DNA from 4 places in the Streptomyces albofaciens JCM 4342 genome. Region 3 is predicted to be linked to each of the others. Evidence: riboswitches for the same ligand, from Rfam matches in the RefSeq annotation. Region 3 holds a riboswitch; each other region holds the start of a gene.

Region 1 (7,493 bases), on a different contig from region 3:
GGGCAGATCGTCGGGCTGGCGCATGGCCGGGGCGATGTTGCCGAGTTTCTGCGGCACGCGGGGCTGGCGCCGGACGCCGAGGACATTGATCTGGATACGCCGGGGCTCATCGAGTGGCGCGGTGGGGACAAGGACGTCTGGGCGGCTCCGGGGTGAGGGGATCCAGGGGAGGTGGGGGGTTGGTTTGTGGGGAATGGGGTGTTTTGGGTGTTTGGGGTGAGGTCTGGGTGGGGGGGTGTGGGCGTGTTCCGGCGTGGAGGTTGGCTGACGGGGGAGTTGTTTAGGTTTCAAGCGATGTGTATCTTCGAAGGGTGACTTGAAACTTCAAGTAATTGGTGGCCGCCCGGTCCTTCTGGAGGGTCCGCCGGCCCAGACAGGAAAGAGCGTTCGTATGTCCTCCCCCCTCAGCCCCCTCCGTGACTACGGCAGCGGCGTCGACGACCGCCATGCCGCGAGCCCGCATGCGTATGACATCGGTCTGCTGCTGTTGCGGCTCGCGGTCGGATTGATCATGGCCGCGCACGGTACGCAGAAGCTGTTCGGCTGGTTCGACGGGCCGGGGCTGGACGGGACCGGCCAGTTCTTCACGGCCAGCGGCTACCCGTCCGGTGACGCCATGGCCGTCGTCGCCGGTCTCAGCGAGACGCTGGGCGGCCTCGGGCTGGTGCTCGGGCTGCTGACGCCGCTGGCGGGTGCGGCGGTCGTCGGGACGATGGTGAACGCGCTGGGAGTGAAGTGGGGCGGCGGGTTCTTCGCGCCCGAGGGCGTCGAGTACGAGCTGCTGCTCACGGCGGGTGCGGCGGCGCTCGCGCTGACCGGCCCCGGCCGGTACGCGGTCGACCGGCTGCTTCCGGTCCTGCGCGCGCACCGGCTGGTGTACGGCGTGGCCGCCTTGGTGCTCGGGGTGGTTTTGGCGGTCGTGTTCCTGCTGCTGCGTAAGTGAGCGAAAGGGCAGGGCGGGCGGGTCGGACGCATCGGAAGATATCGGGACGAAGCGGGAAGGTGAGGGGTTGACGTGGCGGTACGGCGGTTGAACCACGCGGTGCTCTACGTGCGGGACGTGGGACGCGCGGTGGCCTTCTATACCGAGGCGCTCGGTTTCCGGGTGGACACGGAGATTCCGGGGCGGGCCGCGTTCCTCAGTGCAGAGGGAACGGCCAACGATCACGACCTCGGGCTGTTCGCGGTGGGGGCCGCGGCCCCCGGGCCCGAGCACGGCCGGGTGGGGCTCTACCACCTGGCCTGGGAGGTGGGCACGCTCGGGGAGCTGGCGGACGTGGCGGCGGGGCTGGCGGAGCGGGGCGCGCTGGTCGGCGCCACCGATCACCTGGTGTCCAAGTCGGTGTACGCGAAGGATCCGGACGGCAACGAGTTCGAGGTGATGTGGCGCGTGCCGCGCGAGGACTGGCCGGGGCCGGACGAACCGGACCGGCTCCGTCCGCTCGACCTCGAAGCGGAGCTGGCGCGCTGGGGGCGGGACCTGAAGACGGGGGCGGCGGCCGGTTCGGCTACCTGAGGGGCCGGTTCGGCTGGCTGAGGGGAGGGGCGTGCGTGGGTGTTCGCGGGGGCCAGGCGTTCGTGGGTGGCTTAGGCGTACGCGGGCCTGGGCTTCGCATACCCCGGGCCTTACGCAAACGCTCGTGGATGTGAGGGCCGTCGGGCACGCGGAGTGGTCGGTTGTTCGCGCAAGGGAAGGCCGTCCGCGTACCGCGCGTTCGTCGTCCTCTCCCCTCCCCTCCCCGCCCTCCCTCAGGCGGTCTCCCCGGCCTCCGCCCCTGTCGCCCGCGACGCCCGGGCCGACCAGCGCTTCTCCACGCCGGCCAATCGCCAGTACGCCAAGGCCGCCGCCCAGACGACCACGAACAGGCCGACGATGATGAAGCCGACGTTGTCCAGGTCGATGGACGAGATCCAGTCGGTGACGCCGTCCTTCAGGTCCAGTTTGTCGTGCAGGACGGTGACCAGCTCGATGGTGCCGATGAAGAAGGCGACGGCGATCGACAGGCCGGTGATCGTGAGGTTGTAGTAGACCTTGCGTACCGGGTTCGAGAACGCCCACTGGTACGCGAAGTTCATGAACGTGCCGTCCAGGGTGTCGAACAGGCTCATGCCCGCCGCGAACAGCAGCGGCAGCACCAGGATCGCGTACCAGGGCAGGCCGGCCGCCGCGCCGCTGCCCGCCATCACCATCAGCGTCACCTCGGTCGCGGTGTCGAAGCCGAGGCCGAACAGCAGGCCGAGCGGGTACATCTGGCCGGGTCGGGTGATGGAGCGGGTGAAGCGGCCCAGCACGCGGTTCATGAAGCCGCGCGAGTCGAGGTGCTGCTCCAGCTCCGTCTCGTCGTACCGGCCCTCCCGCATCGCCCGGAACACCCGCCAGATGCCTGCCAGCGCGACGAGGTTGAGCGCGGCGATGAGGTACAGGAAGCCGCCGGAGACCGTGGTGCCCACGGTGCCGAGCACCTGGTGGGCGCGCGATTCGTCGTCCAGCAGGGTGCCCGCGAGCTGCGCGCCGCCGGCGACCAGCGCCGCCATGGCGACGACCACGCTGGAGTGGCCGAGCGCGAACCAGAAGCCCACGGAGACCGGCCGCTTGCCGTCGGCCATCAGTTTGCGGGTGGTGTTGTCGATGGCGGCGATGTGGTCGGCGTCGAAGGCGTGCCGCATGCCGAGGGTGTACGCGGTGAGGCCGAGGCCGACCCCGAAGACCTGTGAGCCCACCGCGTAGTGGTGCGGCACGACCAGCAGGAAGAGCACGCCGAAGGCGACGACGTGCAGTCCGGCGATGACCGCCATCAGCCCCGCGGTCCGCACGGTGTCCTGCCGCCGCCAGCGGAAATCGGGGAGGGGAGAGGCGGATCCGCCGGAGGAGGGCGCGGGCGAAGTGGGGGAAGAGGGAGAGGAGGGAGAGGAGGGAGAAGAGGAAGCAGGGGGGTTTGTGGACAGGGGCATCCGGTGGTCACGCTCCAGCACCTCGTGGATCAGTTCGTGAGATGCCGTGGCCGGTCTCCTGGCTGACGGGTGTACGCGCCCGCCCCGGCCTTCCCGGCCGCGGGCTGCGGCCAGTGGCTCCGTACGGCGAAGGACGCGTACGGACAGGGGCGGGAACTTCCCGATCACAGTGGCGAGGGCCGCTCCGGCCTGGACCTGTAGGTCGTCACCGGTCTTCCCGAACACCACGGCCCGGACACTCTAACTCCGTCGATGCCGAGGGCCGTCGCCCCGGCCATCGGACCTGGGCCTCGGGAACCCGGGGCGCCGGTCGCTCGACTACCTGATCCGGGCCCGCGCAGGCGGGCCGTCGGGCAGTCGAGAGGCGAGAGGCAGGGAGAGCGGGCATATGCGTCCTCGCGTGGATGAGGTGGGGCCGGTGTCGGGGCCGAAGGGGTCGACGGGTCGGACAGGGCAGACGGTGCGAAAGGGGCGGACGGGGAGAGCGGGGCGGACGGGGCGGGCGGTGACGGCGGCGGTGACGGTGCTGGCGGTGGCCGCGCTGGCCTCGGGGTGCGGCGGTGCCGACGGGCAGGATGCCGGGGCCGTGGGCAGCCGGAACGGCTCGGCGGGTGGCTTTCCGGTCACCGTCACCGATTGCGACGGGCGGAAGACGACTTTCTCCACCGCGCCACGGAAAATCGTCACCAGCAATGCGGCGAGTCTGGAGATGCTGCTTCGGCTGGGTGTGGAGGACCGGGTCGTCGGCACCGGATTTCCGCCGGGCAAGGGCACGTTGCCGGGTGAACTCGACGCTCGGGCGCAGCAGGTGCCGGTCCTGGGGAAAACGGTGATTCCGAAGGAGAAGCTGCTCGGTTCCGGGGCCGATCTGTACATCGACACGTTCGCTTCGATGGGCAACATGGGCGGGGCGGCGACCGGCCCGACCGAGGCGGAATTCGCCGCGGCGGGCATCAAGCACGTCTATCTGGCCTCGACGGCGTGCGCGCCGCGCAAGAAGGTGCCGCAGCGGGACCTGTCCGCGGTGGAGGGCGATATCCGGCGCCTCGGGCAGGTCACGGGTACGTCGCCACGGGCATTGCAGCTGGTGGCGGAGATGGAGAAGAAGGTCGCCGAGGTGCGTAAGGCCATCGCGGACGTCCCGGTGGAGAAACGCCCGTCGTACTTCTTCTTCGATTTCGACGCGGGAACGAAGCAGCCCGTCGCCGTCTGCAACCGGCAGGTGGCGAACGCGGTGCTGACCGAGGCCGGGGCGCGGAACATCTTCGCGGACTGCGCGGGTGATTTCCGGCCGGTCTCGTGGGAGGACGTGGTCGACAAGGACCCGGACTGGATCCAGCTCGGCGTACGGAACCGGGGCAGTGCCGCGGCCAATGAGAAGGCATTCGCCGAAGCCGAACAATTCCTGAGGACATTCCCGGCCACGGCGGGCCTGCGCGCGGTGAAGGAAGGCAAGTTCCTGCGCATCGGCTCGGAGCGGACGACCATCGCGGGGGTCGGCAATGCCGATACGGTACGGCGGATCGCGGCGACGCTGTATACGGACCGGCTGGGCCGCCTGGACGGTTCGGTCTCGGGTGGCTCAGCCTTGGGCGGTTCGGCCTCGGGTGGTTCGGCATCGGACGGTTCGGTCTCGGGTGGCTCGGTCTCGGGCGGGGCGGCTGCGGGTGGGGTGGGCCGCTGATGCGGCGGGCCGCCCGTACGTCCCGGGGCTCCGCTCGTACGTCCCCAGGCCCTGCCCGTACGTCTCCGAATCCCGCCCGTACGTCTCCGAATCCCGCCCCTACGTCTCCAGGCCCCGCCCGTACCTCCCCGAGCCCCGCTCAGACGCTCTGGATCGCCGTCGGGCTTCTCCTCGCCCTGCTCGTCGCGCTGACCGCCGCCGTCTCGCTCGGTGCTACCGATATCGCCCCGGGTGAGGTGTGGTCGGTGGTGTTGCGGCGGCTGGGCGGGGAGCCGCCGCGGCCCGGTACGGACGATTTGATCGTCTGGCAGCTGCGGGTTCCCAGGGCGCTGCTCGCCGCGTTGGTCGGCGCGGGGCTCGGGCTCGTCGGTACGACCACCCAGGCGCTGGTGCGCAACCCGCTCGCCGACCCGTACCTGCTGGGCATCTCCAACGGCGCGTCGCTCGGCGCGGTGGCCGCGATCGTGCTGGGCGCGGGAGCGGTGGCCGGAGCGGACGAAGTGTTCGGGTCGGGGGGAGTGTTCGGGTCGGGGGGAGTGCTCGGGGTGGGCGGGGGCCTGGGGCTGTCGCTGGCCGCCTTCGCCGGGGCGCTCGCCGCGTTCGCGCTGGTCTGGACGCTGGCCCGGCGCGGTGGCGGCTTCGCGCCGCTGCGGCTGGTGCTCGCGGGTGTCGGCATCGGCCAGTTCCTGGCCGGGTTCACCAGCTATCTGGTTCTCCAGGCCGGGGACGAACAGCAGACGCGTGGCGTGCTGTTCTGGCTGATGGGCAGCCTCGGCGGCGCCACGTGGGGCACGCTCGTCCTGCCGGTGCTCGCCGTGCCCGCCGGGCTGCTGGTCCTCCAGGCACGTGCCCGCGCGCTCAACGCGCTGACCATGGGGGACGAGACGGCGGCGAGTGTGGGCGTGGACGTCGTCCGGCTGCGTCGGCTGCTGTTCGTGGTGACCAGCCTGCTGACCGGCGTATTGGTCGCGGTGTCCGGAGCTGTCGCCTTCGTGGGGCTGATGGTGCCGCATCTGTGCCGGCTGATCGTCGGTGGCGACCACCGTCGGCTGCTGCCGCTGGCCGCGCTCACCGGGGCGCTGCTGCTGGTCGTGGTGGACATCGTGTGCCGTACCGCCATGGACGGCCAGGAGTTGCCGGTGGGCGTGGTGACGGCGTTGATCGGTGCGCCGGTGCTGCTCTACGTGCTGGACCGGCGGTTGGGAGCGGGGGCATGAGCCGGAAGTTCGGAACGGACGCGGATGTGGTTGCGGTTGCGGATGCGGTTACGGGTACGGACGTGGTGACGGGCACGGATGTTGTTACGGGTACGGAGGTGGTTACGGATACGCACGTGGATATGGATGCGGACGTGGATATGGATATGGACGCGGATGCCCGTACCGACGGTCAACACCCCCGCCCCACCCCCGGACTCCGCATCGACATCGAGGACCTGCGCGTCTCCTACGCCGGCCGCTGTGTCGTGGCCGGTGTGCGTCTGATGGCCGCGCCGGGGGAGATCGCGGGCGTGGTCGGGCCGAACGGGAGCGGCAAGTCCACGGTGCTGCGAACCGTCTACCGGCATCTGCGGCCGGAGGCGGGACGGGTGCTGCTGGCCGGGGAGGACATCCGGTCGATGCCGCCGACGCGTACCGCCCGGCACATCGCCGCCCTGCCCCAGGAGCGGGGCGGCGACTTCGAGCTCACCGTTCACGAGGTGGTGGCGATGGGCCGCACCCCGTACAAGCGGGCGTTCGCGGGTGATGACCGTGCCGACCGGGAGACGGTGGCCCGTGCCCTGGCCGAGGTGGGACTGGCCGGGCACGGCGGGCGGCGGTTCTCGGCGCTGTCCGGCGGGGAGCGGCAGCGGGCGCTGCTGGCCCGCGCCTTCGCACAGGACCCGGACGTGCTCGTACTGGACGAGCCGACGAACCACCTGGACGTACGGCACCAGGTCGAGCTGCTGACCCTGCTGCGTGGCCGGGCCTGCACGACGCTCGTCTCGCTGCACGACCTGAACGCGGCGGCGTCGGTCTGCGACCGGCTGCATGTGCTGTCCGAGGGGGCGGTGGTGGCGTCCGGCGCGCCACGCGACGTGCTCACGCCGGAGCTGCTGGCCGAGGTGTTCGGGGTGCGGGCGACGGTGGTCGACCATCCGCTGACCGGGGACCCGCTGATCGCCGTCGATCAGCGGCGGATCGCCGAGGCCGTGACCTGAGCCACCGTCCGGCCCGGCCCGGGGGCCGACGCCGACGCCGACGCTGGCACCGGCACCGGCACCGGCACCGGCCGCCCGGCCTCCTCCACGTAGTGGCTCGGGCGGCCGTCCCGGTGGACGAGGCGCCCGAGCCGCGCCGCGTCCGCCGCGCGCAGCAGCCGTACGCCGCCGTCGGCCTGCCGCAGTACGCACGCGTGCCAGGGCGTCATCCAGGCGTCGGGTGCGTCGAGCAGCCGGATGCCGAACTTGGCCGCGCCGCGCGGCTGCGGGTGGATGGACAGCCGTACCGCGTCGGGGTGGTGCTCGGCGATCAGCGCGCCCCAGGCGCGGCTGCGCCGGATGACTCCGTAGGCACGGCTGCGGCAGGCGCGTTGCAGCGCGGAGCGGGTGCCCTCGAAACCGGTGGTGTCCTCGAACAGGAAACGGGTGATGCCCCGGTACAGGCGCAGCGTTTCGCCGCCGTGGGCCGCCGTGTCCTTCGTTTCGGCGCGCAGGGCTTCCAGGGAGGGGGCGTACCGGCGGAGTACGTGCTCGCGTTTGGCGTCGCAGGGCAGGTCCCCGTAGACGTCGCGGAGGTCGAAGGTGCTCAGGTGGCTCGGGCGGGACGGCCCGGCCGTACGGATCATGGCGCGCAGCGCGTCGTTGTACGCGTCGACG
Region 2 (7,493 bases), on a different contig from region 3:
AGGTGGAATTTGAGCAGTCCCGGATCCTCGTACGCGGCGGCCAGGCGGACGATCAGCGCGTCGAGCGGGTCGTCACCGGTCGGCGGTGCCTCGGCGACCTCCCAGTAGGTCACGGCGTCGCGGGTCGGCTCCGTATCGGCGGGGGTGACGAGGGTGATCAGGACGTCCTGGGCGTCGATGATCAGGTGGCACACCAGGTCCCGTACGAGCCAGCCGGCGCAGCCCGAAGGCCGCGCGAAGTCCTCGTCCGAAAGCTCGGCGACCGCGGTGCGCAGCGCTGTCCAAGAGCGTGAGAAGAGATCCACGGCCGCAAGCTAGCAGCGCCCGGCATCCGCCGCGAACGGATTTCACCCGCCCGCGCAGGGGGCTGTGGCCGTGGTGGCGGGCGGGCGTGTGCAGGTGGTCGCTGTTGCGCCCGGCCCGTCGAGAGCCGAGCGCGACAGCGGCGGTTCACCGAGCACAACAGCGACGATCAACCGGGCACCGGCACCCAGCACCGGACTCCGAACACCGGGCAGCGGGCAGCGGGCAGCGAACTCCGGGCACCGGGCATCGGACTCCGGGCGCCGGGCACCACAGCGACTCACCGCCCTTCAGTTGCGCTTCTTGTTCATCCTGCGCTCCTTGGCCGCCGCGCGGCGCGCCTCCTCCTGTTCCCACAATTCCTTGAACTCCATCGCCCGTGCGTCGAGTTCAAGCGGCTCGTCCTCTTCCTTCCACAGGCCCTGGTCCTTCAACTGCCGGGTGTGGACCTCCACGGGAGGCTGCGGGTCGAAATCGCTGGGCCGCGGCCCCTCCGGTCCGCTGGGACCGATCCGGACGAGCCGCTCCACCCGCGTAATACGGAACCGGCGCCCATCGACGCTCAGACCATTGCTCCGTTTCTCGTCCAGCGCGTCCGCCGCTCGCGCGTACTCGGCCCGCTTCTCCTCCGACAGTCTCAGGTTGAACGGCGCCATCACCCGCAGCCATGCGGCCAGTCCGTCCCTGGCCCCTTGCGGGGTGGAATCCGATGCCCCCGGGTTCTGTGCCCGCCATTGACCGTCCACCCGTTCCGAGGTCATGAACACCGCCGGCAGCAACACACCGCCCGGGTATTTCTCGGCGGCGCGCAGAGCGTCGAGGCGTACCTCCGCGGGTGCGTTCGGGGAACCTCCGACGAAGTGGACGAGATCGAGTTTCAGAAGGCCGTCGGACAGGCCGGTGCTGACGTACGGATCGACGACGAATCCCTTGGTACGGGACGGCACCCGCAGCGCCTCGCCGACCTCCGCCGGATCAGGGTCGGAGGGGCGGGGCGGTTCGGGCCCGCTACGGCCCATGCGGATGAATTTCGACGCGCGCACGATGCGGAAACGCTCGCCACGGACGCGGATCTCGTCGACGACCTCCCGGTCCATGCGCAACGCCGCCGCCATCCACTCCTTCTGTGCCGCCGCGTCACCGGTTTCGTCGGCCCGTTTGGCCCGCAGGCGAAAGTGCGATCCCAGGGAGTCCCTGGCCCCCTGCGGTTCGCCGACGCCGTGCTCGGACAGTTCCCAACCGCCGGTTTCGCACTCTTTCGCATGGAAGAACTCCGCCAGCCCCACCCCCAGGAGTTCCGGGTAGCGCTCGCGCGCCTGCCACGCCTCCAGGTCCGCCAGCGCGGCGATGGGCCCGTCCTGCGGCGCCACCCTGAAGGTGAGATAGCCGGGAACCCTGTCCTCGTAACCGTTCATGCACCGAATGTGCCGGAGGCGGCGACGACTTCGCCGGAAAACCGGAGAAACAACCCGGTCACGCGTCGGCAGCGCGCAGGTGTGTGATATGAGCACAAGGAAGTTCGGGTGTGATGTCCCCGAGCGCTCGGCACGGAGCGACGCGGAGTGCGGGGCCGGGGGCGTCGGGATGCGTTACGGTGCGTTCGGGGTGCGTTCGGGGTGCGTTCGGGGCGCGTTCCGGGTGCATCAGGGCGCCTTGGAAGTGGGCTCTCGCGGCGGCGTACCGTACGAGGATGGCCCACGCCATAACGACGACGGCAATTCCGTTGAGCCGTCAACCGTTCAGCGGGACGGGCCGGCCAGTGCCGAATGCCCGTGGGCCGAAATAGTTCACCGCGAAATCATCATTGGTCCGTATCAATGGCCCAACGTGCAGGCCGAATTCGCCCCGGCCCGCGGGTCATGGCATGATCACCCAGCTCCCTTTCCGTACCTCTTCACTCCTTCGCAACCGTCCCATTGCTGTGAGGCGCCGTTTCCGAAGGCGACTTCGTCGCGGCGTACCCCACCCCACATTCTCCAGGGCTCACCTTGCGTACGATTACCAAGCAGGCGCTCATACCTGCCTTGACCGTCATCTCCCTGCTGGCTTCCGGGTGTTCGTCCCCCAGTGGCACCGGCACCGATACCGGCACCGACAAGGCCGCCGAACCCGGCGCCGGAGCGACCGCCGCCCAGGCCGCCGAGGGCCAGGACCCCGCCGACACCGCGGCCGGCAAGGGCGGTGGCGGCGGGCAGCGGCTGGCCGTCGGCGCGGCTCCCACGTCGTCCGGACCCGCCGGTGCGGCCGCCGTGGCCCGCCCGTCCGGCGACGGACGCCCGCGGTACACGTCCTCGCTACGGGTCGCCTCGTACGACCGCCGCAGCGGCCGCGCGGTCGTCGTCAGCCCGGCGAAGCATCTCCCGAATCCCTCGCCCACCCCCTCGGCCTCCACCTCCCCCTCCCCCGGCCCCGCTGCTTCCGCGCCCGCGAAGAACTCGGCCGTAGCCGTCGGTGACGTCATCGCGAGCGCGCCCGCTCCCGGCGCGCCCAGCGGCGTCCTGGCCAAGGTCACCGCCGTACGGGGTACGACGGCGAAGGGCACCGAGGTCAACACCGCCCCGGCCACCCTCGACGCGCTGCTCGGCAAGGGCAAGGCCGACGGGAAGGTGCCCGTCGATCCGGCGGCCGTCTCGGTCGAGCCGCTGGTCAAGGGGGTGAAGGTCTCCTGGGCGAAGCAGGGTGAGCGCCGCTTCGGTCCGCACGGCGCCACGCTGCCCCTCGGCAGTCTGCGTCTGGACGTCGGCGCGTCGGTGGCCACCGCGGAGGACGCCCCGGCGAGCGCCGCGGCCTCGGTCGCCGGCTTCGTACAGCTGTCGCCCAAGGTCGAGTTCGCTTACGACGGCAGCCGCCCGCACGCCACGCCCAGCCCCGCCCCCGCCGGCCGCACCGCGCCCGGCGGCGCGTTCATCGGGCTGTCCGGTGACTGGTCCTCGCAGTGGCGCTTCAAGGGGCAGGCCGCCGCCTCCACCGCGAGCGGCAAGCCGCTGCGGATGCCGTTCGCCAAGCTCCACGCCGATCCGGTCATCCAGGTGGGCCCGGTCCCGGTCGTCGTCAACCTCGACCTCACGTGCTACCTCGCGGTCGAGGCGGACGGCCGGGTCAGCGTCGACATCAAGCAGGACCTCAAGGGCGACTTCCGGGTCGGCGGCAGCTACTCCTGGGCCGGGGGCTGGAAGCCCGTCAGCGAATCCGGCATGCACTCCACCCCCATGCAGGCCGCCGTGACGGCGGCGGGCCGGGCGAAAGCCACGCTAGGTACCGAGGCGAGCGTCGGCCTGTACGGTGCGGTCGGTGTGAGCGCCGATGTCGCTCCGTATCTGCGGGGCGAGGCCAGCGCCGCGGCCGCCGGTTCCTCCGACGGGAAGGGGTCCGTCACGGCCGACTGGAAGGCCTTCGGCGGACTGGATCTGAGCGGCTCGCTCCAGGCCCAGCTGACGATCTTCGGCACTCCGCTCTTCCAGAAGCGCATCCCGCTGGGCACCCTCCACCGGGAATGGAAACTCGCGTCCGGCCGCTACTCCTCCGCCGCGTCGCAGCCGCCTGCCGGCTGAGCCCTCCGGCACGTAGCCACCACCAACCGAGGCTGAAGCCGAAACCGAAGCCGAAGCTGTACGGGTCCCGGTCCCGGCCGTATCCCGTACGGCTTCGGCGTCTGTCACCCGCTCCGTACAGCTCCGGCGCTCCGTACGGGTCCGTGCGGGCCGAACCACTCCCGCCCTCCCCGCCCTCCCCGTCTCATGCGCCATCCCGCCATATGAACAGGGGTGTCCGCCCACGCCCTGACCGATCTACTGTGTCCGGTGCAGCTGGTTCGCCCTGCCCGCCAGGCAGGCGCGTCGTAAGAGGGAACCCGGTGGGAATCCGGGACTGCCCCGCAGCGGTGAGCGGGAACGACCGCCGTCATACGCACTGGATCCGGGCCGCGGATCCGGGAAGCGACGGCCAGTAGGTGTCCGCCGGGAGAGCCCGGCAGGCGTGCCCGCGAGTCCGAAGACCTGCCCGTTGCCCGCGCGCGTCCATGCGTGCGCGGTCATCCCGGAGACCTCGAGGGCGGGTTGGGAGCGTTTCGGACGTAGTCCGGAACCGTACACGTCAGGCGGGCAGGAGCGTCGGCGCACGCTTCGCGGCTCGTCCGGCGCGTCGTTCCTTCGCGTTCTCGTCCCGTCCCCGGGACGTACTCAAGAACACGTCCGTGAAGGAGAGTTCCGTGACAGCGAAGCCCGCAGCCGCGGCAGCACGGGCCACCGTGTACGGCTACCCCCGCCAGGGTCGGAACCGGGAACTGAAGAAGGCCATCGAGGGCTACTGGAAGGGCCGCGTCACCGCGGACGCCCTGGTGGAAACCGCGCGGGACCTGCGTCGTGCGAACTGGCAGCAGCTGGTGGACGCCGGCGTCCACGAAGTGCCGACCGGTGACTTCTCGTACTACGACCACGTCCTGGACACCAGCGTCATGGTCGGTGCCGTCCCGGACCGGCACCGCGCCGCAGTCGAGGCCGGCGCCCTGGACGGCTACTTCGCGATGGCGCGCGGCACCCAGGACGTGGCGCCGCTGGAGATGACGAAGTGGTTCGACACCAACTACCACTACCTCGTGCCCGAGTTGGGGCCCGAAACGGTCTTCGCCGCGGACTCCGCCAAGCAGGTCGGTGAGCTGACGGAGGCGCTGGCCCTCGGGCACACGCCGCGCCCGGTGCTCGTCGGCCCGGTCACCTACCTCCTGCTGGCCAAGCCCGCCCCCGGTGTCGCCGCCGACTTCGACCCGCTGACCCTGCTCGACCGGCTGCTGCCGGTGTACGCCGAGGTCCTGGGCGATCTGCGCGCGGCCGGCGCCGAGTGGGTGCAGCTGGACGAGCCCGCCCTGGTCCAGGACCGCAGCCCGGCCGAGCTGAACGCCGCCGAACGCGCCTACCGCGACCTCGGCGCCCTCACCGACCGCCCGAAGCTGCTGGTCGCCTCGTACTTCGACCAGCTCGGCGAGGCCCTGCCGGTCCTGGCCAAGGCCCCTGTCGACGGTCTGGCGCTGGACTTCACCGAGGCCGCCGCCGGCAACCTGGACGCGCTCGCCGCGGCGGGCGGCCTGCCCGGCAAGCGCCTGGTCGCCGGTGTCGTCAACGGCCGTAACATCTGGATCAACGACTACGAGAAGTCGCTGGCCACGCTCGGGACCCTGTTGGGGCTGGCCGACCGGGTCGACGTGGCCGCCTCCTGCTCCCTCCTGCACGTGCCGCTCGACGCCGCGGTCGAACGCGACATCGACCCGCAGATCCTGCGCTGGCTCGCGTTCGCCGAGCAGAAGACGGCCGAGATCGCCACGCTCGCCCGCGGTCTCGCGCAGGGCACCCACACGATCGCCGCCGAACTGGCCGCCAACCGGGCCGACCTGGCGTCCCGTGCCGGTTCCGCGATCACGCACGACCCCGCCGTACGTGCCCGCGCCGCCGCCGTCACCGACGCGGACGGCCGCCGCCCGGCACCGTACGCGGAGCGCGCCGCCGCCCAGCGGGCCCATCTGGGCCTGCCCCTGCTGCCGACCACCACCATCGGCTCCTTCCCGCAGACCGGCGAACTGCGCACCGCACGCGCCGACCTGCGGGCCGGACGGATCGGCACCGCCGGTTACGAGGAACGCATCGGGAACGAGATCCGCGAGATCCTCGCCTTCCAGGAGAAGGCGGGCATCGACGTCCTGGTGCACGGCGAGCCCGAGCGCAACGACATGGTCCAGTACTTCGCGGAACAGCTGACCGGCTACCTCGCCACGCAGCACGGCTGGGTCCAGTCGTACGGCACCCGGTACGTGCGCCCACCGGTCCTGGCCGGTGACGTCTCGCGGCCCGAGCCGATGACGGTGCGCTGGACGACGTATGCCCAGTCCCACACCGACCGGCCCGTCAAGGGCATGCTGACCGGCCCGGTCACCATGCTGGCCTGGTCCTTCGTCCGCGACGACCAGCCGCTCGCCGACACCGCCCGCCAGGTGGCCCTGGCCCTGCGCGACGAGGTCGCCGACCTCGAAGCGGCGGGCACCTCGGTCATCCAGGTGGACGAGCCCGCCCTGCGCGAGACGCTGCCGCTGCGCGCCGCCGGTCACGCCGCCTACCTCGCCTGGGCCACCGAGGCGTTCCGCCTCACCACGAGCGGCGTGCGCGACCGTACCCAGATCCACACGCACATGTGCTACGCCGAGTTCGGTGACATCGTCCGGGCCATCGACGATCTCGACGCCGACGTCATCAGCCTGGAGGCCGCCCGCTCCCATATGCAGGTCGCCCGCGAACTGGCCGCGCACGGCTACCCGCGCGAGGCCGGGCCGGGGGTGTACGACATCCATTCGCCCCGCGTGCCGAGCGCCGAGGAGATGGCGAGCCTGCTGCGCAAGGGCCTCGACGCCATTCCCGCCGAGCGCCTGTGGGTCAACCCGGACTGCGGCCTGAAGACCCGCGCCTGGCCCGAGACCCGTGCCTCGCTGGAGAATCTGGTCGCCGCCGCGCGGACCGTCCGGGCGGAGATCGCCTCGTCCTGACCGGGGCCGGTGGCCGACGGAAGCGGTGACGGCCGGATACCGGTGACGGCCGGGTGCCGCCGACGGCCGGGAGGGCGCACGCCCGAGCCTCCTCCCGGCCGCTCACCACCGCCTTCCGGCGCAAGCCTCACCGGTACCCCCACGGGTGGTTACGGACGCTCGTCCCGGCATCTACACTACGTCCTCCTGCACCTCGTCTGACCTGCGTAAACAGTGCCGTTGAGCCGGTTCCGGAGAGTGAGGAGAGGCCCTGTGTTCTATCAGGTGCTCAAGTACGTGATTCTGGGGCCGTTGCTACGGCTGGTCTTCCGGCCGCGGGTGGAGGGGCTGGAGCATGTGCCCTTGCACGGGCCCGCGATCATTGCGGGCAACCATCTGTCGTTCTCGGATCATTTTGTGATGCCGGTGATCGTACCGAGGCGGGTCACGTTTCTGGCGAAGTCCGAATACTTCACGGGGCCCGGTGTGCGCGGGCGGCTGACCGCGGCGTTCTTCCGGGGCATCGGGCAGATTCCGGTGGACCGGACCGGCGGCAAGGCGGCGCAGGCCGCGCTGCGGTCCGGGCTGGCGGTGCTGCGCAAGGGGCGGGTGCTGGGGATCTACCCGGAGGGGACGCGGTCGCACGACGGACGGCTCTACAAGGGCCGTACGGGCGTGGCCGCGA
Region 3 (7,493 bases):
ATCGATCCACTCCCGGTGGGCCGCCAGCTCGCCTCCCGGCACCTCCTGTACGTACCGGGGCAGCACCTCGGGCACCGGGGCGGCGGCGAGGTCCGCCACCAGCCCCGCCACCCGCTCCGACGGGACGAAGTGGTCGGCGAGCCCGCACAGCAGCGCGTCCCCGGCCCCCACCGCCGCGCCGGTCAGCGCCAGGTGGGTGCCCAGTTCCCCGGGCGCGAGCGCCAGCAGGTACGTTCCGCCGACGTCCGGTACGAAGCCGATGCCGGTCTCGGGCATGGCGACCCCGGACCGCTCGGTGACGATCCGTACGCTGCCGTGCGCCGAGACGCCGACACCGCCGCCCATCACGATGCCGTCCATGACGGCGACGTACGGCTTGGGGAAGCGGGCGATACGGGCGTTGAGCCGGTACTCGTCGCGCCAGAACGCCGCGGACGCCGCGCCGCCGCCGGACCGCGCGTCCTCGTGGATGGCACGGATGTCGCCGCCCGCGCACAGCCCGCGCTCGCCCGCGCCGGTGATCACCACGGTCTCGACGGCGGGGTCGTGCTCCCACTCGGCCAGGGCCGCGTCGATGCGGCGCACCATGGTGTGGTCGAGGGCGTTGAGGGCCTTGGGCCGGTTGAGGGTGACGTACGCCGTCCGCCCCTCGGTCCGCAGCAGTACGCAGTCGTCGGTCATCGGGCGGCCCCCGCCCCGGTCAGCCCGCGGGCCACGATCAGGCGCATGATCTCGTTCGTCCCTTCCAGGATCTGATGGACGCGAAGATCGCGGACGATCTTCTCCATGCCGTATTCACTCAGGTAGCCGTAGCCGCCGTGCAGTTGCAGCGCGCGGTCGGCGACGGAGTAGCCCGTGTCGGTGGCGAACCGCTTGGCCATCGCGCACAGCTGCGGCGCCTGCGGATCGCCCCGGTCCAGCGCCTCGGCCGCCTGCCGCACCAGCGCGCGGGCGGCGGCCAGCTCCGTGGCCATGTCGGCGAGGCGGAACTGGAGCGCCTGCGCGTCCAGCAGCCGGCCGCCGAACGCCTCCCGGTCGGCGAGGTACGCCTGCGCCGCGTGCAGGGCGCTCTGCCCGCCGCCGAGGGAGCAGGCGGCGATGCCGAGGCGGCCGCCGTTCAGGCCGCTCATCGCGATCCGGAAGCCGTCGCCCTCCGCGCCGAGCCGCCGGTCCGCCGGAATCCGCACCCCGTCCAGGATCACCTGCCGGGTGGGCTGCGCGTTCCAGCCCATCTTCTTCTCGTCCGGGCCGAACGACAGCCCCGGATCGTCCCGCTCGACGACGAACGCGGAGATGCCGCCCGGACCCTCCTCGCCGGTACGGGCCATCACCACGTACACCCGCGAGGTCCCGGCGCCGGAGATGAACTGCTTGACGCCGGTGAGGACATAGCCGTCGCCGTCGCGGACCGCGCGGGTGCGCAGCGCCGCCGCGTCGGACCCGGCGCCCGGCTCGGTCAGGCAGTAGCTGCCCAGGTCCGCCATCGAGCACAGGCCGGGCAGCCGGCGGGCGCGCTGCGCCTCGTCGCCGTACCGGTCGATCATCCAGGCGACCATGTTGTGGATGGACAGATAGCCCGCGATGGACGGGCAGGCGGTGGCCAGCACTTCGAGGACCAGCACGCCGTCCGCCCGGCTCAGCGCGGAGCCGCCGGCGTCCTCCCGTACGTGGATCCCGCCGAGCCCCAGCGCGGCGGCCCTGCGCAGCACGTCCACGGGAAAGTGCTTGTCCCGGTCCCAGGCCACGGCGTGCGGCGCGATGTGCTCCTGCGCGAAGTCCAGCGTCGTCTCCACGATGGCGAGCTGGTCCGGGGTGAGCGCGGCGGCCGTGGTGGCGGTGGTCATGACGCTCATCGGCTCAGCCCATCGTCGGAAGGGTGAAGCTCGCGCCCTCCTTGACCCCGGAGGGCCAGCGCGAGGTGATGGTCTTGGTACGGGTGCAGAAGCGGATCGCGTCCGGGCCGTGCTGGTTCAGGTCGCCGAAGCCGGACCGCTTCCAGCCGCCGAAGGTGTGGTACGCGACCGGCACCGGGATCGGGACGTTGACGCCGACCATGCCGGTGTGCACCCGGCGGCCGAAGTCCCGCGCGGTGTCCCCGTCCCGGGTGAAGATCGCCACGCCGTTGCCGTACGGGTGCTCCGTGGGCAGCCGCAGCGCCTCCTCGTAGTCCGCCGCCCGGACCACCGACAGCACCGGGCCGAAGATCTCCTCCTGGTAGACGCGCATGTCCGGGGTGACCCGGTCGAAGAGCGAGGCGCCCGCGAAGAAGCCGTCCTCGTGGCCGGGCAGGGTGAAGTCCCGCCCGTCCACGACCAGTTCGGCGCCCTCCGCGACACCCAGATCGACATACGCGCGCACCCGGTCCAGCGCGTCCCGGCCGACCAGCGGCCCGAAGTCGGCGTGCGGGTCGTCGCTGCGGCCGACGCGCAGCGCGCCGATCCGCTCCTTGAGCCGCGCCACCAGCGCCTCGGCCGTCTCCTCGCCCACCGGTACGGCGACCGAGACCGCCATGCAGCGCTCGCCCGCCGACCCGTACCCGGCGCCGACCAGCGCGTCCACCGCCTGGTCGAGGTCGGCGTCCGGCATCACGACCAGGTGGTTCTTGGCGCTGCCGAAGCACTGGGCGCGCTTGCCGTGCGCCGCGGCGGTCGCGTAGACGTGCGCGGCGACCGGCGTCGAGCCGACGAAGCCCAGCGCCCCGACGCGCGGGTCCTCCAGCAGCGTGTCCACCGACTCCTTGCCGCCGTGCACGACGTTGAGGACGCCCGGCGGCAGGCCCGCCTCCAGGAACAGCTCGGCCAGCCGCAGCGGCACCGACGGCGCCCGCTCGGACGGCTTGAGCACGAACGCGTTGCCGCAGGCCAGGGCCGGTGCGGCCATCCACAGCGGGATCATCGCGGGGAAGTTGAACGGGGTGATCCCGGCGATCACGCCGATCGGGCGGCGCAGCGAGTGCACATCGATGCCGGTCCCGGCGTTGTCGGTGAACTCGCCCTTGAGCAGATGCGGGATCCCGGCGGCGAACTCCACCACCTCCAGTCCGCGCTGGAGGTCGCCGTGCGCGTCCGGAACCGTCTTGCCGTGCTCGCTCGACAGCAGTCGGGCCAGCGACTCCCGCTCGCCCTCGACCAGGCGCAGGAAATTCAGCAGCACCCGGGCGCGCCGCTGCGGGTTCCACTCGCCCCACTCCGGCTGGGCCGCTGCCGCGTCGGCGACCGCGGCCGTCGTCTCGGCCCGGTCCGCGAGGGGGACGCGGGCCTGCACGGTGCCGGTGTTGGGGTCGTACACATCGCCGTAAGCACCCGATGTTCCCGGTGTGTGCCTGCCGCCGATGAAATGGGTCAGTTCTCGGACCATGGGGAGCCTGCTCTCGTCAGGTGGGACCCGGGGATGGCACGGCCGGGCGCGCGAGCGGCGCGGTTGGCGCGCGGCGGGCGGCGGGGCCGTGGGACGCGAAAGGCGTGGAACCGTCAGTCCGCGGGCGGCGCCGCGGGCCGGGCCGGATCACCTGGGCCGTGGGTACGCACCGGTGCCATGCGTGTCTGCTCCATCCTCGTGGACAACACGGAAGAAACACCCGCGGCCGGTATCCTGGCTTCCGGATCACCGCGCGCCGCCCGCCTTCCCGACGCGTTCGCGTCAGTGGCGTCCTGCTCGGCGTCGCACTCCCCGGTCACAGTGGCGGGACCGCGCCGGAATCGCACCGGCTTCCCTGCACCGCGGGCCGTGCCCACGAACATATAGTTGGACGTCCTAGTAAGTCCAGAGCGGCCGGCCGGTCTTCCGGGCGTCCGGGCCGTCGGCCGCCGGTCGTCCGAGGCGTTGGCCGCCGGTCGTCCGAGGCGTCGGCCGTTGGGTCCGGGCCGTCGGCCCTTCCGGTACGGGCCGGCCGCCGGCCTCACTCCTCCCGCACCGGATACGGCACGAACGTGCTGCGGTTCTCGTCGACGAGCAGCGCCCGGCCGAGCGGCGGCACGGCCCGCTGCGGGCACTCCAGCCGTTCGCAGACCCGGCAGCCCATGCCGATCGGGGTGGCCGCGGCGGCGTTGTCCAGGTCCAGCCCGTCCGAGTAGACGAGCCGGGACGCGTGCCGGATCTCGCAGCCCAGGCCGATGGCGAAGGTCTTGCCCGGATCGCCCCAGCCGCCCCGGTGCCGGGTGACCGTACGCGCCGTCCACAGATAGCGGCGGCCGTCCGGCATCGCCGCGATCTGCACGTGGATGCGGCTGGGCGCGGTGAACGCCTCGTAGACGTTCCACAGCGGGCACGTACCGCCCGCCCGCGAGAAGTGGAAGCCGGTGGCGGACTGCCGCTTGGACATGTTGCCCGCCCGGTCGACCCGTACGAACGAGAACGGCACCCCGCGCCGTCGCGGCCGCTGCAAGGTGCTCAGCCGGTGGCATACCGTCTCGTAGCCGAGGCCGAAGCGGTCGGTCAGCCGCTCGATGTCGTACCGCACTTCCTCCGCCGCGGCGTGGAACGGCCCGTACGGCAGCACCAGCGCCGCCGCGAAGTAGTTGGCCACGCCGATCCGGGCCAGCGACCAAGTGGCCGAGCCCTCCGCGAAGTCCTCCGAGGCGGGCCGCGACAGTTCGTCACCGGCCTCCAGCAGCGCCAGCTGGGTGGCCATGCGGAAGGCCCGCTGGCCGGGACGCAGCCCCGTCGACAGGCGCAGCACCCGGGCGGCCGGATCGTAGTGGTGCAGCGGCCCGTCCGGGGTGTCGACGAGGCGTACGCCGTGCCGCTCGGTGAGCCGGGCGGCCAGCGCGCGCCCCACCTCGCCGGGGCGGATGCCCAGTTCGGCGGCGAGCTCTTCCGCTGCGGTGTCCGCCTCGTGCAGATAGTTCTGCCGACGGTAGAAGAACTCGCGGATCTCCTCGTGCGGCGACAGCGGCGCGGCCGGGTCGGCCCCGCCGCCCCGCGCCTCCGCCACCTCCGCCAGCCGCTCGGTCAGCGCCCGGTTGCGCCGCCCCAGATCCAGCAGGACGGCGGCCACGGCGGGCTGCCGCGAGGCGAGTTCGGACAGGTCGGCGGGGGAGACCCGGGCGGCGGCCAGCTCGTCGGCCAGCGCCTCGCGCAGGTCGGCCAGCACCCGGCTGGTGTCCCGCTCGGCGAAGAACCCCGGGTCCACCCCGAACGCCTCGGTCAGCCGCAACAGTACGGGCACGGTCAGCGGCCGCGAGTCGTGCTCCATCTGGTTCAGATAGCTGGGCGAGATGGCCAGTACGCGGGCCAGCGCGGCCTGGCTGAACCCCCGCTCCTCCCGCAGCCGGCGCAGCCGCGCCCCGGCGTAGATCTTGCTCACGGTGCCCCCTCCGTCGCTGCCGCGCGGCACACCTTAGTGGCCGACAGGGCGTCGCGGACCTTCGCAACCTTGGCGAACCGGGAGCGGTTGCCGGCAGAAGTCGGCTGCGGGGGCCGGCTGGCGACGCCTTGTGCCGAGGCACCGGTGGGTTCGCAGTCTTCACCGGCCGGGGGTGGGAGAGAAGGCGGCCGGCCGAGCGCCCCGCCGGACGCGCGGCGTTACCGCTCCGCCTCGTCCCACGCTGTGCCGAGCAGGCCCGCGTGACTGGTGAGCAGGGCGACGAGGGCGGCGGTCACCCGGGGGCCCCACCCGTCGGCCGGCACCTCCAGCTCGAAGTCCTCCACACCGCTCGCCCCGTCCAGGACCGGGCTCCGCCGGTCGCCCGCGTACCACCGGATACGGCGCGGCATCCGGGCACCGCCACCGCTGCCCGACGCCAGGCTGCCGACCACGATGAGCACCTGGACGGGCAGGATCAGCCACCACACCCACCACCAGAAGAGCCGCCCCTTGAGGCCGACGGCGGGTTCCCGGCCGGTCTGCCGGACCGTCCAGCGCGTCCGGCCCGTGCCGTCGCTCCGGGCCGGCGCCCGTGTGACGACCGCCAGGGACGTGCCGTACCCGTCCTGCACCTCGTAGGAGGCGGGCGGTGACTGAGTACGCGCCCATCGCCTCCTGAGTACCCGTACCGATACCGCACCGCCCCGCCGCGGCAAGACTGGCGATCATGAGCACACCAGCCCCGTCGACCTCACCGGCCGCCGCCCCCGCCGATCTGCCGCGGAGCGACCCGTTCGCGCCCTCCAAGGCGGCCCTCCGGGTCTTCGCCCTCCTCGGTTTTCCGCTGCTGGCCGTCGCGTGGGTGCTGTTCGCGATCATCGTCCTCCACCAGGCGTACAGCGGCGACGGGGCGAGCGGGCCACTGGCGGGCGCGGCTCAGGCGGCGCTGACGCTGTCCCCCGCCGCGGGCCTGGTCTCGTTCTGCCTCCCCGACACCCCGGGCCACCGGGCCCGGCGCATCACCATCTGGATCCAGTACGGCCTTCTCGTCGCCGGCCCGGTGCTGGCAGCGGTTGACTTCTCCTGACGGGGCCGGGGAGCGGCAGCCGTACGGAACACGGGAGCGGTACGGAACACGGAAGCGGTACGGAACATGGAAGCGGTACGGAAGCCTTACGGGAACGCCGTCCGCCGTACGGGAACGCCGCGACGGCCCTTCCGGCCGGCGCCGTTCCGCCGCCCGGAAGGGCCGTCCGCCGCGGGTCACTCCGGTACGAGGACCACCTTGAGCGCCGAGTACGGGGTCCCGGGCGCCGCGGCGAGGGCCGCGAACGCCTCCTCGTGCCGCTCCAGCGGGAAGCGATGGGTCACCAGCCGCTCCAGCGGCAGCCACCGGGCCAGCTCGATCGCCTCGGGGAACAGCCTGCTGTTGTAGTCCCCGGCTCCGATGATGTGAAGTCCCCGCTGGAGGATCTCCAGCGGCCGGACGGTGGCCGACGCGTTGCTGTTGTAGCCCATGACGACCACGCGGCCGCGCATCGCCGCGTACGCCATGCTCGGCTCCAGCAGGTTGCCGACGGTGTCGACGACCACGTCACCGCGCCCGGCGAGGTGCGGGTCGTCCGGCGTGTGCACGGTGACCCGGCCGCCGAAGTCCTCGGCGAACACCGCACGGCACAGTTCCTGCCGGTACGGGTCCGGCTCGGCCAGCAGGACCCGGGCGCCGTGGTGCTGGGCCGCCATCGCGCAGACCACGCCGACCGGGCCGCCGCCGACGATCACCGCCGTCTCGCCGGCCCGGAGGCGGCCCGCCTCGATGTTGTTCAGCGCGCAGGCCAGCGGCTCCACGCCCACCGCACGGTCGAAGTCCATCCCCTCGGGCACGGCGTGGACGAACCGTTCGGGCAGCCGGATGAACTCGGCGAACGCGCCGTCCAGGTCGAGCCCGACCTCCGTACCGGCCTTGTTGAGGCAGAAGTCCCAGTGCCCGCGCAGACAGGACGCGCAACTGCCGCAGTACAGCGTCGGGTTGACGACGACCCGGTCGCCCGGCTTGTGCGCGGTGACCGCGGACCCCACCTCCTCGACGGTACCGACCGCCTCGTGCCCCATCACCACGCCCGGCTCGGCGGGGAACTTGCCCACCAGCACGCTGCGGTCGGTCCCGCAGATGCCGGTCTGCGCGACC
Region 4 (7,493 bases), 1.1 Mb from region 3:
CCACTTCCAACGCGCCACCGCACGCCGGTGATTGGCCTCGCTCAGTGCCGGGTCGTACTGTTCGGCACCTTTGAGCAGCGCGGCCAGCGCCGCACCCTGACTGGGATCCAGGTCCTTGGCCGGAATGCCGTAGTACGCGTTCGCGGCGGCCTGGATGCCGAACGAATGCCGCCCGAAATAACTGGTGTTGAGATACCCCTGAAGGATCTCCGTCTTGGACTTGCGGTTGTCCAGCTTCAGCGCGATGAAGAATTCCTTCACCTTGCGCTTGAGCGTCTGGTCCTGCGAGAGATAGGTGTTCTTCACATACTGCTGGGTGATGGTCGAGCCGCCCTGTGCGTCCTGGCCCTGGGCCATGTTCACCGCGGCCCGCGCGATACCGGAGAGCGAGACCCCGGAATCGGAGTAGAAACTCGCGTTCTCGGCCGCGATCACGGCGTGTTCCACCGGGTCGGGCACCTGGCCGAGGCTCACGTTCTGCCGGTTGACGGCGCCCTCGGTCACCATCTGGCTGCCGTCCGCCCAGTAATAGACGGTGGCTTCCTGGCGCGCGGCGGCGTTCTCGTCCGGGATGTCGACCTGGGCGTACACGACGGCGAAGAGCCCGGCGAGACCGGCCGCGCCGACGGCCGAAACGCCGAGCTGCTGTCTCCAGGACGGCAGCCACCGGCGCCAGCCGCTGCGGCCCCGGCGGGGATAGTCGACGAACCGCTTTCCCGTTTGCTCGCTGCCCTTCATGTAACGGGAGAGCAGACGTGCCGGAGCAGGGTTGCCGTCGTCCGCCCGTTGTCATCGACTCATCAAATCCGGTCCGGATTCGTCGGACATAAAGAAACGGACGGTGCCGGTCCGCACGCGCGGGACCGGCACCGTCCGACTGCTCGGGACGCGTCGGATCAGAACTCGTCGTCGAAGGAGACCGAGCCCTCGACGGCGACCTGGTAGGCCGAGGCGCGCCGCTCGAAGAAGTTGGTCAGCTCCTGCACGTTCTGCAGCTCCATGAACGAGAACGGGTTCTCCGAGCCGTACACCGGCGCGAAGCCCAGGCGCTGGAGGCGCTGGTCCGCCACGCACTGGAGGTATGCGCGCATCGACTCGGTGTTCATGCCCGGCAGCCCGTCGCCGCACAGGTCCCGGCCGAACTGCAGCTCCGCCTCGACGGCCTCCTTGAGCATGTCGGTGACCTGGCGCTCCAGCTCGTCGTCGAAGAGGTCCGGCTCCTCCTCGCGCACCGTGTCCACGACCGAGAACGCGAAGTTCATGTGCATGGTCTCGTCGCGGAAGACCCAGTTGGTGCCGGTGGCCAGTCCGTGCAGCAGGCCGCGCGAGCGGAACCAGTACACGTAGGCGAAGGCGCCGTAGAAGAACAGGCCCTCGATGCAGGCCGCGAAGCAGATCAGGTTCAGCAGGAAACGGCGGCGGTCGGCCTTCGACTCCAGACGGTCGATGGACTCCACCGAATCCATCCACTTGAAGCAGAACTCGGCCTTCTCCCGGATGGAGGGGATGTTCTCCACCGCGGCGAACGCGGCGGCGCGGTCGTCCGGGTCGGGCAGATAGGTGTCCAGCAGCGTCAGATAGAACTGGACGTGCACGGCCTCCTCGAACAGCTGCCGGCTCAGGTAGAGCCGCGCCTCGGGGGAGTTGATGTGCTTGTAGAGCGTCAGCACGAGGTTGTTCGCCACGATCGAGTCACCGGTCGCGAAGAACGCCACCAGTCGTCCGATCAGGTGCTGCTCGCCCGGCGAGAGCTTGGCGAGGTCGGCGACGTCGGAGTGGAGGTCGACCTCCTCCACCGTCCAGGTGTTCTTGATCGCGTCGCGGTAGCGCTCGTAGAAGTCCGGGTAGCGCATCGGACGCAGGGTCAGCTCGAAGCCCGGGTCGAGCAGGTTCTTCTTGCCGGTGGTGGCGGTGTGCGAGGCGGCGGCGGACGTCTCGGTCTTCTCAGGGGTGGTGGTCATGGTTACTGGCATGCCTCGCAGGACTCGGGGTTTTCCAGGGAGCAGGCGACGGCCTCGGGGTCGGCCGCCTGAGCGGGTACGGGAGCGGTCTGCGCGCCCCCGCCCGTGCCGCGCGCGGACTGGGCGATCCGGGTCGCCGGCCGCGAGCGCAGGTAGTACGTGGTCTTGATGCCGCGCTTCCAGGCGTAGGCGTACATCGAGCTGAGCTTGCCGATGGTCGGCGACGCCATGAACAGGTTCAGCGACTGGCTCTGGTCGAGGTAGGGCGTACGGTCCGCCGCCATGTCGATCAGGGCACGCTGCGGGATCTCCCAGGCCGTGCGGTACAGCTCGCGGATCTCCGCGGGGATCCAGTCCAGCTCCTGCACCGAGCCGTTGCCCTCGCGCAGTGCGTCACGGGTGCGCTCGTCCCACAGGCCCAGCGCCTTCAGCTCCTCGATCAGGTACGCGTTGACCTGGAGGAACTCGCCGCTCAGCGTCTCGCGCTTGAACAGGTTGGAGACCTGCGGCTCGATGCACTCGTACACGCCCGCGATCGAGGCGATGGTCGCGGTCGGCGCGATGGCCAGCAGCAGCGAGTTGCGCATGCCGGTCGCCGCGATACGGGTGCGCAGCGCCGCCCACCGGTCCGCCCAGCGCGGCTCGGCGTTCGGGTAGTGGTCGGGGTGCAGCACGCCCCGGGCCGTACGGGTTGCGGACCAGGCCGGGTGCGGCCCGTGCCGCTCGGCGAGGTCGGCGGACGCCTCGTACGCGGCGAGCATGATCCGCTCGGAGATGCGGGTGGACAGCTCCCGCGCCTCGGGCGAGTCGAAGCCGAGCCGCAGCCGGAAGAAGACGTCCTGGAGTCCCATCAGGCCCAGGCCCACCGGCCGCCAGCGCGAGTTGGAGGCGCCGGCCTGCTCGGTCGGGTAGAAGTTGATGTCCACCACGCGGTCCAGGAAGGTCACGGCCGTACGGACCGTGGCGTCCAGCCGCTCCCAGTCCATCTCGCCGTCGTCGCCCAGGTGGGCGGCCAGGTTGACCGAGCCGAGGTTGCAGACCGCGGTCTCGCCGTCGTCGGTGACCTCCAGGATCTCGGTGCACAGGTTCGAGGAGTGCACCACCTTGCCGGGCTCGGCGGTCTGGTTGGCGGTGCGGTTGGCGGCGTCCTTGAAGGTCATCCAGCCGTTGCCGGTCTGCGCGAGGGTGCGCATCATCCGCGCGTACAGGATGCGCGCCGGGACCTGCTTGACGGCCAGGCCCGCGGCCTCCGCCTCGCGGTACGCGGCGTCGAACTCGTCGCCGTACAGGTCCACCAGCTCCGGCACGTCGCTGGGGGAGAACAGCGACCAGTCGGCGTCCGCCTCGACGCGGCGCATGAACTCGTCGGGGATCCAGTGCGCGATGTTCAGGTTGTGGGTGCGCCGGGCGTCCTCGCCCGTGTTGTCGCGCAGCTCCAGGAACTCCTCCAGGTCCGCGTGCCAGGTCTCCAGGTAGACACAGGCCGCGCCCTTGCGCCGGCCGCCCTGGTTCACGGCCGCGACCGAGGCGTCCAGGGTGCGCAGGAACGGCACGATGCCGTTGGAGTGGCCGTTGGTGCCGCGGATCAGCGAGCCGCGGGCGCGCACCCGGGAGTACGACAGGCCGATGCCGCCGGCGTGCTTCGACAGGCGCGCCACCTGGTGGTAGCGGTCGTAGATCGAGTCCAGCTCGTCCAGCGGGGAGTCCAGCAGGTAGCAGGAGGACATCTGCGGGTGCCGGGTGCCGGAGTTGAAGAGGGTGGGGGAGGAGGGCAGGTACGACAGCGTGCTGGTCAGCCGGTACAGCTCGGCGACGTCGTCCACGGCCCGCTCGCCGTGGTCCTCGGCCAGGCCGCAGGCCACCCGCAGCAGGAAGTGCTGCGGGGTCTCGATGACCTGCCGGGAGATCGGGTGGCGCAGCAGGTAGCGGGAGTGCAGGGTGCGCAGGCCGAAGTAGCCGAACCGGTCGTCGGCGCCGTCCGCGAGGGCGCGCTCCACCAGCTCGTCCAGGCGCGCCGCGTGGGTCCGTACGAACTCCGCCGTGTCGTCGGCGATCAGGCCCTCGCGGTGTCCGACGGCGACGGAGGCGGAGAAGGCGGTCGCCCCCTCCGCGGCCGCCTCCTCCGCGATGGCGAGCGTCAGCAGGCGGGCGGCCAGCTTGGAGTACTGCGGCTCGTCGCCGATCAGGCCGGCGGCGGCCTCCATGGCCAGCGAGCGCAGTTCGGCCTCGTCGGAGCCGGGGTGGCGGCCGCGCAGCGCGGCGGCGGCGACCTTGCCGGGGTCGGTGGCGTCCAGGTCGGCGGTGAGGTCGGTCAGCGTGCGCAGCAGCGCGGCGCCGGGGCCGTCCTCGGCCCGGCCGCCGGCGTCCTGCCGGGGCTTCGTGTCCTTCGCGGGCTGCACGACCTGCCGGTCTGACGCGGGCTCCGTTGGCGCGATGGTCACGTGCTGCTCTCCCTCACTCGGCGGGGGCCCGGGGGAGGCACGGAGGGCCGCGTACGGGCGTGCGGCACCCCTGGCACGGCGAGGGGCGCGCGGGCACACCGCGCAGCGTCCACCGGCCCAACCCGCGAGGCCCGGACGTATCGACGACCGCGCCGGGATGGCGCGGGCGTACTGCGGGCAGGTCTTCGGACTCACGGGTGCGGATTGCCGCACTTCGTACACCGTTGCGGGACAGTTCCGGATTCGCACCGGATTCCCCTGCGACGACAGCGAGCACGAGCATACATCTTGTGCTGCCTCGTGCACCCACCCCCATATCTTGTGTCGCGTTGGCGCGGGGTTGTCCGGAGCCGTGGTATTCGGCAGCCGTTCCGAGGCCGTTCGCCGGGCGCTGCGGGGCCGCCCAGAAGCCCCTGCGGAGGCTTCCTGAAGCCGTTCCGGGCCTTCCGGCCGGGGCCCGGCGGCCCTCCTGGACGGGGGCTGATGCAGGGGGCGTATTGGTGGCGCGGAATGTCCCTGATGCGTTGACCGGGACTCCTGAAGCGTATTGGCTCCTTGTCTGCTCCGTCGCCCGGCGGGGCGGGTGGGGGGCCTGATGTGAGGGGGGAGACATGCGAAGAAACGGTGCTGCGCGCGGCGTGGCGAGAGCCGTGGGGCTGCTGGCCGGAGCGTGTGCCGTGGCGGGGGTGCTGTCCGCGACGGCCACCGCGGCACGGCCGGCGGCCCCGGCGACCGAACGGGTCAGCGTCGCCGCGGACGGAACGCAGGGAAACGGTTTCTCGGGCGGTCCGACGCTCAGCGCGAACGGGCGGTTCGTGGCATTCACCTCGGAAGCCACCAATCTGGGACCCGCCGACGCCAACGGCCAACAAGACGTGTACGTCAAGGATTTACGGACGGGAAAGGTCGACCTGGTCAGCGTCGCCGGTGACGGCACGCGCGGCAACGCCCTGTCCGGATCACCCGAGATCAGCGCCGACGGGCGGTACGTGGCCTTCTACTCCTCGGCGTCGAACCTGGTGCCCGGCGACACCAACGGCGAGGGCGACGTGTTCGTCCACGACCGGCTGACCGGCCGCACCACGAGCCCCACCGCGGGCGCGGGCACGTCCCCGTACGGCTACGGGGTGCAGAACTTCACCCTCAGCGGCGACGGCCGCCACCTCGCCTTCGGCTCGTACCGCGCGGACCTGGTGCCCGGCGACACCAACGAGCGCCTGGACATCTTCGTCCACGATGTGCAGAAGGAAACGACGAAACGGGTCAGTGTGGCGAGCGACGGCACGCAGGCCGACGGCCCCTCCGCCTTCCCGTCGATCAGCGCCGACGGCCGTCGGGTCGCGTTCACCTCCAAGGCGACGAACCTCACCCCCGCCGGACCCGGCTTCCGCCGCCCGCCGCCGCAGGACCCCCTGTACGTCCACGACCTGGACACCGGGCGGACGAGCGTGGCGAGCCTCGGCTCGACGGGCGCCGTGGTCGGCGTGTCGCCGTTCCCCCGGCTGAGCCCCGACGGCCGGCACGCGGTCTTCGCCTCCGTGGCCGACGACGTGGTGCCCGGCGACACCAACGGCACGTACGACATCTTCGTCCGCGACCTGGGGAAGGGCACCACCCGGATGGCGTCCCGCGCGCACGACGGTGCCCAGGGCAACGGCTGGTCCTCCGACGGGCGGCTCAGCGCGGACAACCGGCGCCTCTTCTTCACCTCCGCGGCGACCAACCTGGTGCCCGGCGACACCAACCGCGAGGTCGACGCCTTCGTCCGCGACCTGCGCACCGGGCGGGTCGAACGGATCAACGTCACCGCGGACGGCGGCCAGTCGTCCTCCTGGACCAATACCGCGGTGCCCGACGCCGCCGGGCGGCTGGCGGTCTTCGACTCGCGCGACGACGGGCTGGTGCCCGGTGACACGAACGGGACGGGCGACGTCTTCGTCCGCCGGCTCACGCACTGACGTCAACGGCGACGCACGCATTCACCAGGAGGGGAATCCGCCATGAGGTCCACCCGCACCACCGTACGAAGACTCGCCGCCGTCACCGGGGTGTGCGCGCTCGCCGCGCTGCTGCCCGCCACGACGGCCGCCGCCCGGTCCGCGCCGCCGTCCGGCACCGAGCGGGCCAGCGTCGCCGCCGACGGCACACAGGGCAACGGCGGCTCGTCCGGCTCGATGATCAGCGCCGACGGCCGGTTCGCCGTGTTCGGCTCCGACGCGACGAACCTGGTGCCCGGCGACACCAACGGCCAGCCGGACATCTTCGTCAAGAACCTGCGCACGGGCGCCGTCGAACGCGTCAACGTGGCGAGCGACGGCACCCAGGCCGACTCCTGGTCGTCCACGCCCACCATCAGCGCCGACGGCCGGTATGTCGCCTTCGCCTCCGGTGCCGCCAACCTCGTGCCGGGGGACACCAACGCCGCCACCGACATCTTCGTGCACGACCGCAGGACCGGACGCACCGAGAGCGTCACCCTCGACGGAAAGCCGCCGCAGGGCAAGCAGGGCTCCCAGATGCCCGTGATCAGCGCCAACGGCCGGTACGTGGCGTTCGCCTCCAGTCGTGAGGACCTGGTGCCCGGCGACACCAACAAGGCCCAGGACATCTTCGTCCGCGACCGGAAGACGGGCGCGGTCGAGCGGGTGAGCGTCACCGCCACCGGAGAGCAGGCCAACGGGCCCTCCGCCAACCCGGCGATCACCTACGACGGCCGTACGGTCGGCTTCACCTCCAAGGCCGCCAACCTGCGCCCGGCCCCCGCCGCGGCCGCCCGCGACCGGGCCGATCTGCGCAGACCGCACAGCTACCCGTTCTACGTGCACGACCTGGACACCGGCCGCACCGGCGTGGGGAGCCTCTCCTCCACCGGCGAGACGGTCGGCGCCTGGAACGCCTCGCTCAGCCCCGACGGCCGCTACGTGGTCTTCTCCAGCCAGTACGGCGAGGTGGTGCCCGGCCACCCGACGGGCCGGGCCGACCTGTTCGTACGGGACCTCGTCAAGGGCACGACGGAGCAGATGTCCTACACCTACGACGGCAAGCAGCCGCAGACCGGCTCCTCCGGCCTGGGCGTGCTGTCCGCCGACAA

What was found. A riboswitch is a leader RNA that binds a small molecule or an ion and turns the genes downstream of it on or off. The one in region 3 is predicted to bind cobalamin.
Region 1: it holds a riboswitch for cobalamin, as region 3 does, so the genes downstream of both, nicT (Nickel transporter NicT) here and CP973_RS29280 (CoA-acylating methylmalonate-semialdehyde dehydrogenase) in region 3, are expected to answer to the same signal.
Region 2: it holds a riboswitch for cobalamin, as region 3 does, so the genes downstream of both, metE (5-methyltetrahydropteroyltriglutamate--homocysteine S-methyltransferase) here and CP973_RS29280 (CoA-acylating methylmalonate-semialdehyde dehydrogenase) in region 3, are expected to answer to the same signal.
Region 4: it holds a riboswitch for cobalamin, as region 3 does, so the genes downstream of both, CP973_RS33565 (ribonucleoside-diphosphate reductase subunit alpha) here and CP973_RS29280 (CoA-acylating methylmalonate-semialdehyde dehydrogenase) in region 3, are expected to answer to the same signal.

The regions. Positions count from the first base shown of each region.
Region 1 covers NZ_PDCM01000001.1:2,059,977-2,067,469, forward strand. The annotation lists gene CP973_RS09295 (hypothetical protein) at 1-156, shown strand, start outside; gene CP973_RS09300 (DoxX family protein) at 392-943, shown strand; gene CP973_RS09305 (VOC family protein) at 1,016-1,516, shown strand; gene nicT (Nickel transporter NicT) at 1,750-2,985, opposite strand; cobalamin riboswitch at 2,984-3,196, opposite strand; gene CP973_RS09320 (ABC transporter substrate-binding protein) at 3,458-4,636, shown strand; gene CP973_RS09325 (FecCD family ABC transporter permease) at 4,636-5,853, shown strand; gene CP973_RS09330 (ABC transporter ATP-binding protein) at 5,994-6,836, shown strand; gene CP973_RS09335 (L-tyrosine/L-tryptophan isonitrile synthase family protein) at 6,806-7,493, opposite strand, start outside.
Region 2 covers NZ_PDCM01000001.1:4,092,765-4,100,257, reverse strand. The annotation lists gene CP973_RS18335 (maleylpyruvate isomerase N-terminal domain-containing protein) at 1-305, opposite strand, end outside; gene CP973_RS18330 (DUF5954 family protein) at 594-1,718, opposite strand; gene CP973_RS18325 (hypothetical protein) at 2,292-3,854, shown strand; cobalamin riboswitch at 4,094-4,320, shown strand; gene metE (5-methyltetrahydropteroyltriglutamate--homocysteine S-methyltransferase) at 4,511-6,829, shown strand; gene CP973_RS18315 (lysophospholipid acyltransferase family protein) at 7,082-7,493, shown strand, end outside.
Region 3 covers NZ_PDCM01000002.1:2,068,411-2,075,903, reverse strand. The annotation lists gene CP973_RS29290 (enoyl-CoA hydratase/isomerase family protein) at 1-681, opposite strand, end outside; gene CP973_RS29285 (acyl-CoA dehydrogenase family protein) at 678-1,844, opposite strand; gene CP973_RS29280 (CoA-acylating methylmalonate-semialdehyde dehydrogenase) at 1,858-3,357, opposite strand; cobalamin riboswitch at 3,565-3,750, opposite strand; gene CP973_RS29275 (short-chain fatty acyl-CoA regulator family protein) at 3,899-5,305, opposite strand; gene CP973_RS29270 (hypothetical protein) at 5,524-5,937, opposite strand; gene CP973_RS29265 (hypothetical protein) at 6,033-6,392, shown strand; gene CP973_RS29260 (zinc-dependent alcohol dehydrogenase) at 6,569-7,493, opposite strand, start outside.
Region 4 covers NZ_PDCM01000002.1:3,152,845-3,160,337, reverse strand. The annotation lists gene CP973_RS33575 (transglycosylase domain-containing protein) at 1-738, opposite strand, end outside; gene CP973_RS33570 (ribonucleotide-diphosphate reductase subunit beta) at 897-1,961, opposite strand; gene CP973_RS33565 (ribonucleoside-diphosphate reductase subunit alpha) at 1,964-4,402, opposite strand; cobalamin riboswitch at 4,562-4,725, opposite strand; gene CP973_RS33560 (TolB family protein) at 5,041-6,360, shown strand; gene CP973_RS33555 (TolB family protein) at 6,403-7,493, shown strand, end outside.